Regions from separate parts of the Allorhizobium sp. nf9_anc genome, predicted to be linked through region 1. Evidence: riboswitches for the same ligand, from Rfam matches in the RefSeq annotation. Region 1 holds a riboswitch; the other holds the start of a gene.
The links. Region 1 has a riboswitch for thiamine pyrophosphate ahead of thiD (bifunctional hydroxymethylpyrimidine kinase/phosphomethylpyrimidine kinase). Riboswitches for the same ligand answer to the same signal wherever they lie in the genome.
Positions count from the first base shown of each region.

Region 2: it holds a riboswitch for thiamine pyrophosphate, as region 1 does, so the genes downstream of both, thiC (phosphomethylpyrimidine synthase ThiC) here and thiD (bifunctional hydroxymethylpyrimidine kinase/phosphomethylpyrimidine kinase) in region 1, are expected to answer to the same signal.

Region 1 covers NZ_CM150481.1:3,479,006-3,486,035, reverse strand. The annotation lists gene AC02Y0_RS16990 (autotransporter domain-containing protein) at 1-2,453, shown strand, start outside; gene AC02Y0_RS16985 (HAD-IA family hydrolase) at 2,500-3,117, opposite strand; TPP riboswitch at 3,302-3,398, shown strand; gene thiD (bifunctional hydroxymethylpyrimidine kinase/phosphomethylpyrimidine kinase) at 3,450-4,277, shown strand; gene AC02Y0_RS16975 (pirin family protein) at 4,357-5,268, opposite strand; gene AC02Y0_RS16970 (class II glutamine amidotransferase) at 5,510-6,337, shown strand; gene AC02Y0_RS16965 (MmcQ/YjbR family DNA-binding protein) at 6,348-6,701, opposite strand; gene coaBC (bifunctional phosphopantothenoylcysteine decarboxylase/phosphopantothenate--cysteine ligase CoaBC) at 6,698-7,030, opposite strand, start outside.
Region 2 covers NZ_CM150481.1:3,964,815-3,971,844, reverse strand. The annotation lists gene ffh (signal recognition particle protein) at 1-523, opposite strand, end outside; gene AC02Y0_RS19345 (MBL fold metallo-hydrolase) at 900-1,916, shown strand; TPP riboswitch at 1,964-2,084, shown strand; gene thiC (phosphomethylpyrimidine synthase ThiC) at 2,177-4,015, shown strand; gene thiO (glycine oxidase ThiO) at 4,012-4,995, shown strand; gene thiS (sulfur carrier protein ThiS) at 4,992-5,189, shown strand; gene AC02Y0_RS19325 (thiazole synthase) at 5,191-5,967, shown strand; gene AC02Y0_RS19320 (thiamine phosphate synthase) at 5,964-6,569, shown strand; gene dapF (diaminopimelate epimerase) at 6,657-7,030, shown strand, end outside.

The sequences.
Region 1 (7,030 bases):
GGCAGAACACCGGTGTCTTCTTCGTCGGCAATGTCGGTGATGGTACGCTCCAGCTTCTGACCGGCGGCGACCTGACGAGTACAGACGGTTATGTCGGCACGGACAACGGCTCTAACAGCGAAGCCACAGTGAATGGCACGGGTTCGAGCTGGGTCATGAGCGGCGACCTTATCGTCGGTCATAGCAACCTGTCAGAAGGCTCGGTGACGATCTCGGCAGGTGGCCGGATTCAAAACCTGCAGGGTATTCTCGGCAATCTGGCAGGAGCCGATGGCGAGATGCTCGTCACCGGCAATGGTTCACGCTGGACCGTTTCGAGCGACCTGAATGTTGGCCGTTTCGGAAATGGTGCGATGACCATCGCCCTGGGCGGCGACGTGACTTCGCTGCGCAGTCTCATCGGCAATGAAGCCGGATCGACAGGTACCGCCACGGTTTCAGGCAATGGCTCGACCTGGGCCACCACCGGGGACCTCCTGATCGGCAACGCGGGCACTGGCACGCTGATTGTCACGGGCGGCGGTTTCGTCTCCGCAGACGAGATCAAGATTGCCCGGCAGGCTGGTTCCACAGGCACGTTCATCATCGGCGCAGCCCTTGGGCAGACGGCGGGCGGCAGTGCCAGTTTCGATGTCAACGAAATCGATTTTGGCAACGGTACGGGCAAGCTCGTTTTCAATTTCGGCGGTGATGATGTTTCCTTCGACGCGCGCATCGAAGGAACCGGCGAGATCGCTGTGGCCAATGGCACGGTCATCTACGAAGGCAATGGCAGCGCTTTCACCGGCGATACGAATATCAGCGGCGGCACGCTAAACCTCGTCAACGCCACGCTTGGCGGCACACTCTCCGTCTCCGGCTGGGGAACGCTGAGCGGGACGGGCACGGTGGGGGAGACCACGGTCTCCAGTGGTGCCACGGTCACCCCCGGGGGCTCCGGCGTCGGAACCCTGACGGTCGACGGCAATCTGGTCTTCGACGCGGGCGCGAGCTATGAGGTCGACGTCAACACCTCGACCGGCGCCAGCGACCTCTTGCATGCCACGGGCACGGCAACCCTCACCGGAGGCTCCGTTCTGCATGTAGGGCCCTCCAGCGGTTATGCGGCCAACCAGTCCTATGTCATTCTCTCAGCCGATGGCGGCCTGACCGGAACCTTCGACACGGTCGATACGGATTACAGCTTCCTTGATGCCGCGCTCGGCTACGATGCGAATGATGTGACGATGACACTGACCCGCAATGCGACCGACTTCGCCGATATCGCGCAATCGACGAACCAGTCTGCGACGGCAGGCGCAATCGAGAGCCTGGGCTCGGGCAATGCGGTCTACGACGCGGTTGTCGTCCTGGACGATGACGCGGCCTCGACGGCCTTCCAGCAGCTTTCCGGCGAAGTCCATGGCCAGAGCGTCAGTGCGAGCTTGGATAATAGCGGCCTGATCCGCAGTTTGGGCGGCAATCGCATGCGCTCCGCCTTCGGTTCCGTTGGCGCCGGCCAAACCAATGTCGTCTCCCTCGGCAGCACCACGGGTGGCAATACCGCTGCGCTGGCCTATGGCGAAGAAAAGGCGAAGACCCCGGCAGAACTGGCGGCAGAGTCGATCCTGGTGACGCCGGAAAAGGCCGGCCCCGTTGCCTGGGCCGAAGCCTATGGCGGCTGGGGCAAGAGCTTCGGCGAGAACGGCGATGCCGATCTCTCAAACTCGATCGGCGGCATAGCCTTCGGCATCGACACAGTGCTGGCCGACACCACTTGGCGCCTCGGCATTCTCGGCGGTTACGGCGCGGCATCCTTCGAGCTGAGCGACGGTCTGTCGAGCGGCGACAGCGATGATTTCGATATCGGGATCTATGGCGGCAACCAGTGGGGTGCGCTCGCATTTCGCTTCGGTGCGCTTTACAAGCACCAGCAGGTCTCGACCGAACGCACGGTCGATTTTGGCGGCTTCACCGACCAGCTCTCGGCGGACTACGGGACGAACACCGCACAGGCCTTTGCGGAGCTGGGCTATGAGATCAAGGTCCAGGACGTGCGCCTGGAGCCCTTCGCAAACCTCGCCCAGGTCCACATGCACACGCCCGCTTTCACCGAAGAAGGTGGTGCCGCCTCCCTGTCGCGCGCGGCGAGCGACATGAACCTCACCTTCACCAATATCGGTCTCCGGGCCGGGACCGAGGTGGCGCTGGCCGGCGTGAATGCAACAGTCCGGGGGGCTGCCGGATGGCAGCATGCTTTTGGCGATACGGAAACGGCCTCGACCCTGTCCTTTTCCGGTGGCAGCGATTTCGTCACCTCCAGCAAGACGGTCGCGGAAAACAGCCTCGTCCTGCAGGCCGGCATCGACATGCCCATCGCCCCGATGACGACGATCGGCCTGGATTTCGACGGCAGCTACAGCAACCGTGGCAATGCGCAATCCGTCAAACTGAATTTTCAGAAGCAGTTCTGATGAGAGTGCGACCAGTGCGGGGCGGCTGAGCGCCCCGCGTTTCCCCTCAGCGCGCAGGCCCGATCCGCAGCCCCTGCGAAGCGTGGAAATCGACGCGCAGATGCTCATAGCTGGCGATGGTCGGATGAGAGGTTTCGAGCGGATGGGCATGGGTGGCCGTGATGACGGCGACATCGGCCCCCGCAGCCTCTCCAGCCCTGACGCCGGCCAGCACATCCTCGAACACCAGGCAGCGGGAAGGATCGAAACCCAGCCGCTCGGCCCCAAGGCGATAGCCGGCGGGATCGGGCTTACCGATCTTCACGTCTTCCGCTGTAACGATCTGGAGTGGCTGCGGCAGGCCGGCAGCGCCAATGCGCGCGCGGGCGAGGGCAGATGGTGCCGAGGTCACGATCGCCCAGCGCTCGGCCGGCAGGCTCTGAAGGAAGGCGATGGCGCCCGGGATTGGAACGATGCCCTCGAGATCCTCGATCTCGCCGCGCTCCACTTCAAGGGCCTCCTGCACCACATCGATGCCGGGCAGGTTCAGCGCGCTGATCGTGTCGACCCCGCGCTTGCCATGCATGCTCGGCAGGAAGGTTTGGAGATCAAGCCCATGCTTGAGCGCCCAGCGGCTCCAGACGCGCTCGGCCGCGGCGATGGAGTTGAGCAGCGTGCCGTCCATATCGAAGAGGAAGGCGTCATAGAAGCGGTCGAAAAGCCGGTCGGGGGAATGATGCAAGGCCTGGATCCTTTGGTCGAACGCACGTTGAGGCTCCCGTACCGGCTCTGAACCCGGCCTGCAAACACTTAATCGGGATAGGCCGGGATGACAGGTGACAGGGCCTTCTCTCTGCCCTAGTCTTTGACACGAGAGACAGGGGCGTCTGGCGCAAGCCGGGCTGAGAAGCACCCTTTGAACCTGAACCAGATCATGCTGGCGGAGGGAGTCGCTCGGGTGCCGCGGGCTCTCCGCGTCCTGCCCGTCGCTTCTTCGCCGTCTGAGGAGAAGCAGACATGACAGCCTACCCAATCCGCAATGTCCTTTCCATCGCCGGCTCCGATCCCTCCGGTGGTGCCGGCATTCAGGCCGATCTCAAGGCCTTCTCCGCCCGTGGCTGCTATGGCATGGCGGCCATCACCGCGCTCACGGCGCAAAACACGCAAGGCGTCTCTGCCGTTGTGCCGCTCGATCCCGAATTCGTTTCCGAGCAGATCCGCATGGTCTTTACCGATATCAGGGTCGATGCCGTGAAGATCGGGATGATCGCCAATGCCGGGATCGCAAGGGCCGTCGCCGAGGCGCTGAAGCCCCATCGCGGCATTCCCATCGTGCTCGACCCCGTGATGATCGCCAAGGGTGGGGCAAGCCTGCTCGATCCGGATGCCGTCGAGGCGCTGAAGACTGAACTCCTGCCGCTTGCAACCTTGCTCACGCCGAATCTGCCTGAGGCTGCAGCCCTGCTCGGCGATCCCGAAGCCTGCGACCGGCGCATCATGGAATCCCAGGCGATCAGGCTGACGACGCTCGGCCCCCGCGGCGTCTTGATCAAGGGTGGCCATCTTGCCGGTGGCGAAAGCCCTGATGTGCTGGTGGCGGACGGACAGGTGACCTGGTTCGAGGCCGACCGTATCGAGACCCGCAATACCCATGGCACCGGCTGCTCTCTGTCGAGTGCGCTGGCGGCTGAACTGGCGAAGGGGAGAAATGTCGAGGAGGCCGTACGCACCGCCAAGACCTGGCTTAAGGAGGCCGTTCGGACATCGGGCACTCTGTCGGTTGGCTCCGGGCACGGACCGGTCCACCATTTCCATGCGCTTTGGCAGGCCTCGACGCCGGCTTGAACTCAGAGACGGTGAATTCAGGCAAAAAGAAAACCCGGCGCTGGAGACGCCGGGTTGAAGTGAACTTGACTGCGTGGGGTTAATGATCGGCCTTGATAAAGGTTCCGTTCTGCAACTCTTTCATCGCCTGCATCAGTTCCTCGCGGGTGTTCATCACGATCGGACCGTGCCAGGCGACTGGCTCCTTGATCGGCTTGCCGGTCACCAGCAGGAAGCGGATGCCCTGTTCGCCGGCCTGCACGGTAATCTCGTCGCCGGTGTCGAAAACGACTAGAGTCCGGTTGCCGGAGAGGTCGCGGATATTCAGCTCCTCGCCCATGTATTCCTTCTCGACCTTGACGCCGAAGGGCTTGGATGCGTCGCGGAACGAGCCGGAGCCGGCGAAGATATAGGCGAAGGCCGAGCGATAGGTATCGACCGGGAATGTCTTGCGCTTGCCGGGCGGCACCGAGATGTCGAGATAGACTGGCTCGGCAGCGATGCCGTCGACAGGGCCGCTCTTGCCCCAGAAGTCGCCACAGATAACCCGCACAGACGTGCCGTCATCATCGATGACAACGGGGATCTCGGGCGACTTGATGTCCTGATAGCGCGGCTTCGTCATCTTCAGCGAAGACGGCAGGTTGGCCCAGAGCTGGAAGCCATGCATGCGGCCGGCGAAGTCGCCCTTCGGCATTTCCTGATGCAGGATGCCGCTGCCGGCGGTCATCCATTGCAGATCACCCGCGCCCAGCATGCCCTGGTTGCCCAGGCTGTCGCCATGCTCGACGGTGCCGGCCAGCACATAGGTGATCGTCTCGATGCCGCGATGCGGATGCCAGGGAAAGCCGCGAACGTAATCCATCGGCTCGTCGTTGCGGAAATCGTCCATCATCAGGAAGGGGTCGGTCATCGAGGGATCGCCGAAGCCGAAGACGCGGTGCAGCTTCACGCCCGCACCCTCCATGGTCGGCGTGGCACGGCTCTCATGCTTGACGGGGCGGATGGACATTCGGGGCCTCCTCGGGAAACGGCTCTTTGCTCAGGTGGCAATATAGGCGAGGGGGCCGGTGCACGCAGGCCCGCTGAACAGAACGCAGTGTTCACTTTTGTGCCAGTCAACGTCAGGAAGAATGTTGCACTGCCCGACAAAATTTTGTCATGAAGGATGCCATGTTTGCAAATCATTAGTCTATCGGGCCAAGACTGTTGAAAACGAGCAGTCGGTTCGATGGAACTGGGGCAAAAAGCATATGTGTCGTTGGGCAGCTTACCGTGGCGTTCCGATCTTCCTCGAGGAGCTTGTCACCTCGCCTGCGCATTCCCTGATCGAGCAATCCCATTGTGCGACCCGCGCCAAGACGGCGACCAATGGCGATGGCTTTGGCCTTGCCTGGTATGGTGACCGCCCTGAGCCCGGCCGCTTCCGGGATGTGCTGCCGGCCTGGTCTGACTGCAATCTGAAGAGCCTCGCAAGCCAGATCCGCTCCCCGCTCTTCCTCGCCCATGTGCGCGCCGCGACCCATGGCGCCACCCGCCGCGACAACTGCCATCCCTTCGTGCAGGGAAACTGGTCATTTATGCACAACGGCCAGATCGACAATTTCGATCGCATCCGTCGGCCGATGGAAGGCATGCTGGATGACGAGCATTTCCACGCACGCGTCGGCACGACCGACAGCGAGCTGCTTTTCCTGCTCGCCCTCCAGTTCGGGCTGCGGGAACGCCCGATCGCCGCCATGAGCGAGGCCGTGGGCTTCGTCGAGCAGATCAGCCTGCATCTGACGGGCACGGCCCGCATCCGCCTGACAGCGGCCTTCTCCGATGGCAAGACGCTCTATGCCGTACGCTATTCGACGGACGAATATGCGCCGACGCTGTTTGCAGCACCCATGGGGCCGAAGGGCAGCTTCTGTCTCGTGTCGGAGCCTCTGAACGACGAGACCGATACCTGGGTGGAAATTCCCGCCGGCAGTGCCGTGATCCTCAGCGAAAACGGACTGGATGCCGCCGAGTTCAAGCCGGAGGTCGCGCGCACCCGCGTGGACCAGATCCGTCAGCCGGCCATGGCGGCAGGCTGAGACCTGGGCTTTACTCGACGATGCCGAGTTCCGCGCGCAGCTTGCGTGTCAGCGAGGCGCTGACCGTGCGATAGGAGCGCGTGAGATATTCCCGCACATCCGCTTCGCTGAGTTCCGTATCCGGGTTCACCGTCACCCATTTGCGCTTGGCGAAATAGGGGGCCTGCGACACGCCCTGAAGTGATGTGAGGATCTCGAAGCTTTCCTCGCTGACCTTGAAGCAGATCCGCCGTTCGGCGTCTGTCAGCAGTGCAAAGACCTTGTCGCCGACCTTGGCGATACGGCTGTCCCACTGGTCGATGAGTGTGGTTCCGGCGAAGCCTTCGGTAAAGGCATCGAAATCAGGGCGGGTAAACAGGCTCATGCGCCGGTCCCCCCGATCTGGGTTGCGATCCAGAGCGCCAGCCGTTCGGCGACCTCGTCCTTGGAAAGATCCGGCCAGCCTTCCACGCCGTCCCGGCTGATGAGCTTCACCCGGTTGCGGTCGCCGCCCATGATCCCGGTTTCCGGGGACACGTCGTTGGCGACGATCAGGTCGGCGCCCTTGCGCTCGAGCTTGCCCTTACCGTTTTCTTCGACATTCTCGGTCTCCGCGGCAAAGCCGACGACGAGACGAGGACGCTGGGCATGATGGCCGACAGTCTTGAGTATATCTGGGTTTTCCGTGAGCTCGAGCGGCGGCGGCGCCTCGCC
Region 2 (7,030 bases), 490 kb from region 1:
CACGCGATGCAATATCGGTGGGCGACTGGCCTGCAATGATCGGAAGCGTATCGATGCCGGTCTGGACGCCGAGCTGGCGAAGCTGCTCCTGGGCGGCCGGTCGACGCGTGTCGAGGGAGGCCATCAGGACCTTCTTCTTCTCGCGATCCGTCAGCCGCTTGGCAATCTTGCCGGTCGTGGTGGTTTTACCCGAGCCCTGAAGGCCGACCATCATGATCACGACAGGGGCGGCAGCCATCAGGTCAACGCCGACACCATCGGTGCCCAGCATTTCGACCAGTTCGTCATGGACGATCTTCACGACCATCTGGCCGGGCTTGATCGACTTCAGAACGGCGGCGCCAACGGCCTTTTCACGAACACGGTCGGTGAAGCCCTTGACGACTTCGAGCGCGACGTCGGCTTCGAGAAGCGCACGACGGACCTCGCGCATCGCTGCCGAGACATCCGCCTCGGACAGGGCGCCACGGCCGGTCAGTCCATTCAGAATGGAACCAAGACGGTCCTGGAGGTTTTCAAACATCGGCTCTTCCTTGCATGGTTTCGGACACCCGAAACCTCGGTCTTCTCCACGCGGAAAACAAGACGCAAAGCCAAAAAGCACCCGAGGGCGCAACGCGCTGTCGGGTGTTGACCTCCGGGATCTCTTTATACCTTAACGGGTCCCGGTCGGCGGCTCGGAGTGCTTGTCTCGTCGCAGATTGCGCGGGATAAACAGGAAAATAGCCTGGAAGTCAAGCGAAGCCCCGATTTTCAGGGATTCGGCCCCGTTCAGCGATCTACATCAGCCCTATTGTCGTAGAATTGACGAAACCACATATGGGTGAGCCATGAACAGACGCAGCTTTCTCAAATGGTCGGGCTTCGGGCTCGTTGCCGCCACACTCGGAGGCCTCGGCATGCGTGAAGCACAGGCCGGCAACCGCTATTATTCAGGTCCGCTCTCGGATCACTTTGACGGCAAGATCTTCTTCAATCCAGGTGGTGAAGAGCCGCGTGGCTTCACCGATCTGCTCCGCTGGCAATTCGGCGGCGGCAAGATTGACTGGCCCAAGGCGGTGGCGGCAGCGGATTTCGTCACGACGAAACCCGAGCAACGTGTCCAGGGAAGCCGGCTTGTCGTCACCATGGTTGGCCATGCGACGCTGCTCATTCAAACGGCGGGCCTGAACATTCTGACCGACCCCGTCTGGTCGGAACGGGCAAGTCCCGTCTCGTTTGCTGGGCCGAAACGCAACAACCCACCCGGCGTCGCCTTCGACGACCTGCCACCGATCGATATCGTCATCGTGACGCACAACCACTACGACCATCTGGACATCGTAACCTTGAAACGCCTCATCGAGCGCGACAGGCCGCGCCTCGTCACGCCGCTCGGCAATGACACGATCATTCGTAGCGATGTGCCAGACATTGAGGCTGATGTGATGGATTGGGGCGATAGCATCGAGGCCAACAATGGTGTCACCATCCATTGCGAGCCCTGCCACCACTGGTCGGCGCGCGGCATGGGCGACCGACGCATGGCGCTCTGGGCCGCCTTTGTCATCGAAACCCCTGGCGGCAAGATCTACCATATCGGTGACACCGGCTATGCCGAGGGCAAACACTATCGCGAACTGCGCGAAAAACACCGCGACATCAGGCTCGCCATCATGCCGATCGGCGCCTACGAGCCACGCTGGTTCATGAAGGCGCAGCATCAGAACCCGGAGGAAGCGATTTCAGGCTTCGGCTTGAGCGGAGCGGCCTTCGGAATCGGCCATCATTTCGGTACCTTCCAGCTCACCAATGAAGGCATCGACGATCCGCCGAAGGCGCTTGTGACGGCCATGTCTGCGGCCGGTATCGGCAATGAGCGCTTCAAGGGCCTGCGGCCCGGCCAGCAGTTCGAGGTGCCTCTCACAAACACTTGAGAGCCAAAGGGCTCGTTGACACGGCCCACGCTTTTGACCACACTTCACGCATTCACCAGGGGTGTCCCGACAAGGGGCTGAGATATCGCTACGCCGAGATGGCAGCGCGGTGACCCGTTGAACCTGATCCAGTTCATACTGGCGTAGGGACGGTGCGAGCGCTGCAACAACGACGATTCGGAAACCCGAATCCCGTGGCGTCTTTCCATCATTCCGGCTGACATGACTGGGTCTCCAACCTGAACACTTGGAGCTCCACGATGAACATTGCCCCTGACTTCAACAGGCCCGACGTCACCACAGGGCCGCTTCCCGCCTCGACCAAGATCTTCCTGCCCGGAGACATCCACCCGGATATCCGCGTGCCCCTGCGCCAGATCGCGCTACACCCGACTTCGGGCGAACCACCGGTCAATGTCTATGACGCATCGGGACCTTATACCGACCCGCGGGCGACCATCGGCATCGACCAGGGGCTTGCCCGGCACCGGACTGCCTGGGTCCAGGCACGCGGCGATGTCGAGGCCTATGACGGCCGCGATGTAAAGCCGGAGGACAACGGCTTCGTCTCTGCCGATAAGCTGACACCGGCGTTTCCCGTGAAACATCAGCCGCTTCGCGCAACGGGCGGCAAGGCCGTGACGCAAATCGCCTATGCCCGCGCCGGCATCATCACGCCGGAAATGGAATATGTGGCGATCCGCGAAAACCTCGGCCGCAAGGCCATGAAGGAAGCGCTCGTCCGAGACGGCGAAAGCTTCGGCGCCGCGATCCCCGATCACGTGACGCCGGAATTCGTCCGCCAAGAGATCGCCTCAGGCCGGGCGATCATCCCGGCCAACATCAACCATCCGGAACTCGAGCCGATGATCATCGGCCGGAACTTCCTGGTGAAGATCAACGCCAACATCGGCAATTCCGCCGTCACCTCCTCCATGGCGGAAGAAGTCGAGAAAATGGTCTGGGCGATCCGCTGGGGCGCCGACACGGTCATGGATCTCTCGACCGGCCGCAACATTCACAACATCCGCGACTGGATCCTGCGCAATTCGCCCGTGCCGATCGGCACCGTGCCGCTCTACCAGGCGCTGGAAAAGGTCGGCGGCATTGCCGAGGACCTGACCTGGGAAGTGTATCGCGACACGCTGATCGAGCAGGCCGAACAGGGGGTGGACTATTTCACCATCCATGCCGGCGTGCGGCTGCATTACATCCCGCTGACCGTGAACCGCGTCACCGGCATCGTTTCGCGCGGCGGCTCGATCATGGCCAAGTGGTGTCTGCATCATCACAAGGAGAGCTTCCTCTACGAGCATTTCGAGGAGATCTGCGATATCTGCCGCGCCTACGACGTTTCCTTCTCGCTCGGCGATGGCCTGCGTCCAGGCTCGATTGCCGATGCCAATGATGCCGCCCAGTTTGCCGAACTGGAGACGCTGGGTGAGCTGACGCAGATCGCTTGGGCTAAGGATTGCCAGGTGATGATCGAGGGACCCGGCCATGTTCCCATGCACAAGATCAAGGAGAACATGGACAAGCAGCTGAAGACCTGCGGTGAAGCCCCCTTCTATACGCTGGGGCCGCTGACCACGGACATTGCGCCCGGCTACGACCACATCACCTCCGGGATCGGGGCTGCGATGATCGGCTGGTTTGGCACGGCGATGCTCTGCTACGTCACGCCGAAGGAGCATCTGGGTCTGCCCGACCGCGACGATGTGAAGACCGGCGTCATCACATACAAGATCGCAGCGCACGCCGCAGACCTCGCCAAGGGTCATCCGGCGGCACAACTGCGCGACGATGCGCTTTCCCGCGCCCGCTTCGAATTCCGCTGGGAAGACCAGTTCAACCTGTCGCTCGACCCGGAAACGGCGCGCGCCTTCCATGACGAAACGCTGCCGAAGGAGGCGCACAAGGTCGCCCATTTCTGCTCGATGTGCGGGCCGAAATTCTGCTCGATGCGCATCTCCCATGACATCCGCGCAGAGGCCCAGAAAGAGGGCCTGACCGCGATGGCCGAGAAATATCGGGCGGGCGGCGATCTCTATATGACGGCAGACGAGATCGCAGCGCTGGAGACGGGGGAACTGTCATGACCGTTCTGGTGAAAGGCGCCGGTGTCGCAGGGCTGGCGACGGCGCTGGAACTGGCACGCAGGGGTGTTCCTGTGGAAGTCGTGGAGCGTCGGGCCGATATCGGGCTTGGCGCCTCCCATTGGGCGGGCGGCATGCTCGCCCCCTATTGCGAACGGGAGGCAGCGGAAGAGATCGTGCTGACATCAGGTCTCTTGGCCGCCGACTGGTGGGACGAGGCTGTGCCCGGTCTCGTCCAACGCCGGGGCACGCTTGTGCTGGCCAACCCGCGAGATCTCGCCGACCTCAAGCGCTTTGCGACCCGTACGCGCGGCCATCGCTGGCTGGGCGAGGAAGAGATCGCAGAACTCGAGCCGGATCTCGGAGGGCGCTTCGGCAGCGGCCTCTTCTTTTCAGAGGAGGCCCATCTCGATCCCCGCAAGGCATTACGGGGTCTTTATCAGGCGGCGCGGCAACTCGGTGTCTCCTTCCGCTTCGGGGAGGTGGTCGGTGAGACGGGAGACTATGCGAGCGTCGTGGATTGCCGGGGCCCACAGGCCATCGGCGAGATCGAAGGGCTGCGCGGTGTGCGGGGAGAGATGCTCTATCTGCAGACGGGCGATGTCACCCTCTCCCGCCCCGTGCGGCTCCTGCATCCCCGCCACCCTCTCTACATCGTGCCGCGCGGCAACGGGCGCTTCATGTTGGGCGCGACCATGATCGAGGCGGAGGATGACGGGCCGATCACCGCGCGTTCGATGATGGAACTGCTCAACACCGCCTATGCGCTGCACCCGGCCTTTGCCGAGGCCCGCATCGTGGAAACCGGCACCGGCATCCGCCCAGCTTTCCCGGACAATGTGCCCCGCCTCATCGAAACATCCGAAGGACTGGCGGTCGCCGGCATGCACCGCCACGGCTTTCTGCTCGCGCCGGCACTGGCGCGTGAGGCGGCAGACAGGCTCACGAAAACAAACGCATTCGAGAGAAGGAGGAGGGCATGAAGCTCACCATCAACGGAGAAACGCGAGAGCTCGATGCGGGCAACCTCGCCGATCTGCTCGCCAAGCTCGACTACCAGGGCGACTGGCTGGCAACCGCCGTCAATGGCGACCTGGTTCACCGCGAGGAGCGCGCCGCCCATCCCTTGAACGATGGCGATCGGATCGAGATCCTTTCGCCCATGCAGGGAGGCTGAAATGGCTCTGGAACTCTATGGCAAGACCGTCTCGTCGCGCCTCCTGCTCGGCACCGCCCGCTACCCCTCGCCCGCGATCCTGGCGGAGGCGGTGCGGCGATCGAAGACCGAGATCGTCACCGTTTCGCTGCGCCGGGAAACCGCAGGCGGCAAGGCGGGCGGGGCCTTTTTCCAGCTGATCCGCGACCTCGGCGTTCAGGTTCTGCCCAACACCGCCGGCTGCCACAGCGCCCGCGAGGCGGTGCTGACGGCAAAGATGGCACGCGAGGTCTTTGGCACCACCTGGATCAAGCTCGAGGTGATCGGCCATCACGACACGCTGCAGCCTGATGTCTTCGAACTGGTGGAAGCGGCAAAGATCCTTGTTACCGAGGGCTTCGAGGTATTCCCCTATACCACCGACGATCTGGTGGTCGGGGAGAAGCTGCTTGCCGCCGGATGCCGGGTGCTGATGCCCTGGTGCGCGCCGATTGGCAGCGCCATGGGGCCGCAGAATCTGCCGGCGCTCAAATCCATGCGGGCGGAATTTCCCGACGTGCCGCTGATCGTCGATGCCGGCATCGGGCGTCCGTCCCATGCCACGGCGGTGATGGAACTCGGCTACGACGCCGTGCTGCTCAACACCGCTGTTGCCTCGGCCGGAGATCCGGCTGAGATGGCCGAGGCCTTCGCCAAGGCGATCGAGGCAGGACACATCGCCCATCAGGCCGGCATGCTGGAACCGCGCGACATGGCCGTGCCCTCGACGCCTGTGATCGGAAAGGGGGTCTTCGCATGAAGCTCGATCCCTTCTACCTCATCGTCGACAGTGCCGACTGGATCGAGCGGCTTGTGCCGCTGGGGGTCAAACTGGTGCAGCTGCGGATGAAAGACGCCGAGGAAATCGTGCTTCGCCAGCACATCCGCCGCGCCCGGCAATGCTGTGCCGATCATGGCTGCCAGCTCATCGTCAACGACTTCTGGCAGATCGCCATCGACGAGGCCTGCGACTTCGTTCATCTCGGCCAGGAGGATCTTGCAACGGCGGATATCGCCGCGATCCGCAGCGCGGGTCTGAAGCTTGGCCTCTCGACGCACGATGAGGCCGAACTCGAAACGGCGCTGGCCGCAAAGCCTGATTATGTCGCCCTCGGCCCCGTCTATCCGACGATCCTGAAAAAAATGCCCTGGGCGCCGCAGGGTCTGGAACGGCTGACGGTGTGGAAGGAAAAGATCGGCCCCCTGCCCTTGGTCGCGATCGGCGGGCTTCGGCCTGACCGGCTTGCCGGTGTCTTCGCGGCCGGCGCTGATAGTGCGGCGGTGGTGACGGACATCACCTTGCATGCCGATCCCGAGGCGCGAACCCGGGAATGGCTTGAAGTGACCGAGCCATGGCGTTGACCACGGTTGCGCGGTTTTGGTCGCTCTACTGGTAATTTGGCTGTATTTCCGCCATATAGGTTGAAAGTGCAGTTGTATGGAGTGACGATGTCGGATCGGGTCGAATTCGCTAGGATGAACGGGCTTGGCAACAAGATCCTGGTCGTCGACATGCGCGGTCGCACCGACCGGGTGACCCCGACTGCCGCAGTCGCGCTCGCCGCCGACCCCGCGACCGCCTTCGACCAGATCATGGCCATCCATGATCCAAAGGTCGACGGCACCGACGCCTATATCGACATCCTGAACTGCGATGGCTCGAAGGCCCAGGCCTGCGGCAATGGCACCCGCTGCGTGGTGCAGGCGCTTGCCAGCGAAACCGGTCGCAAGAGCTTCACCTTCCAGACCATCGCCGGCATTCTAAACGCCGTCGAGCATGCGGATGGCACGATCTCCGTCGACATGGGCAAGCCAGTCTTTGC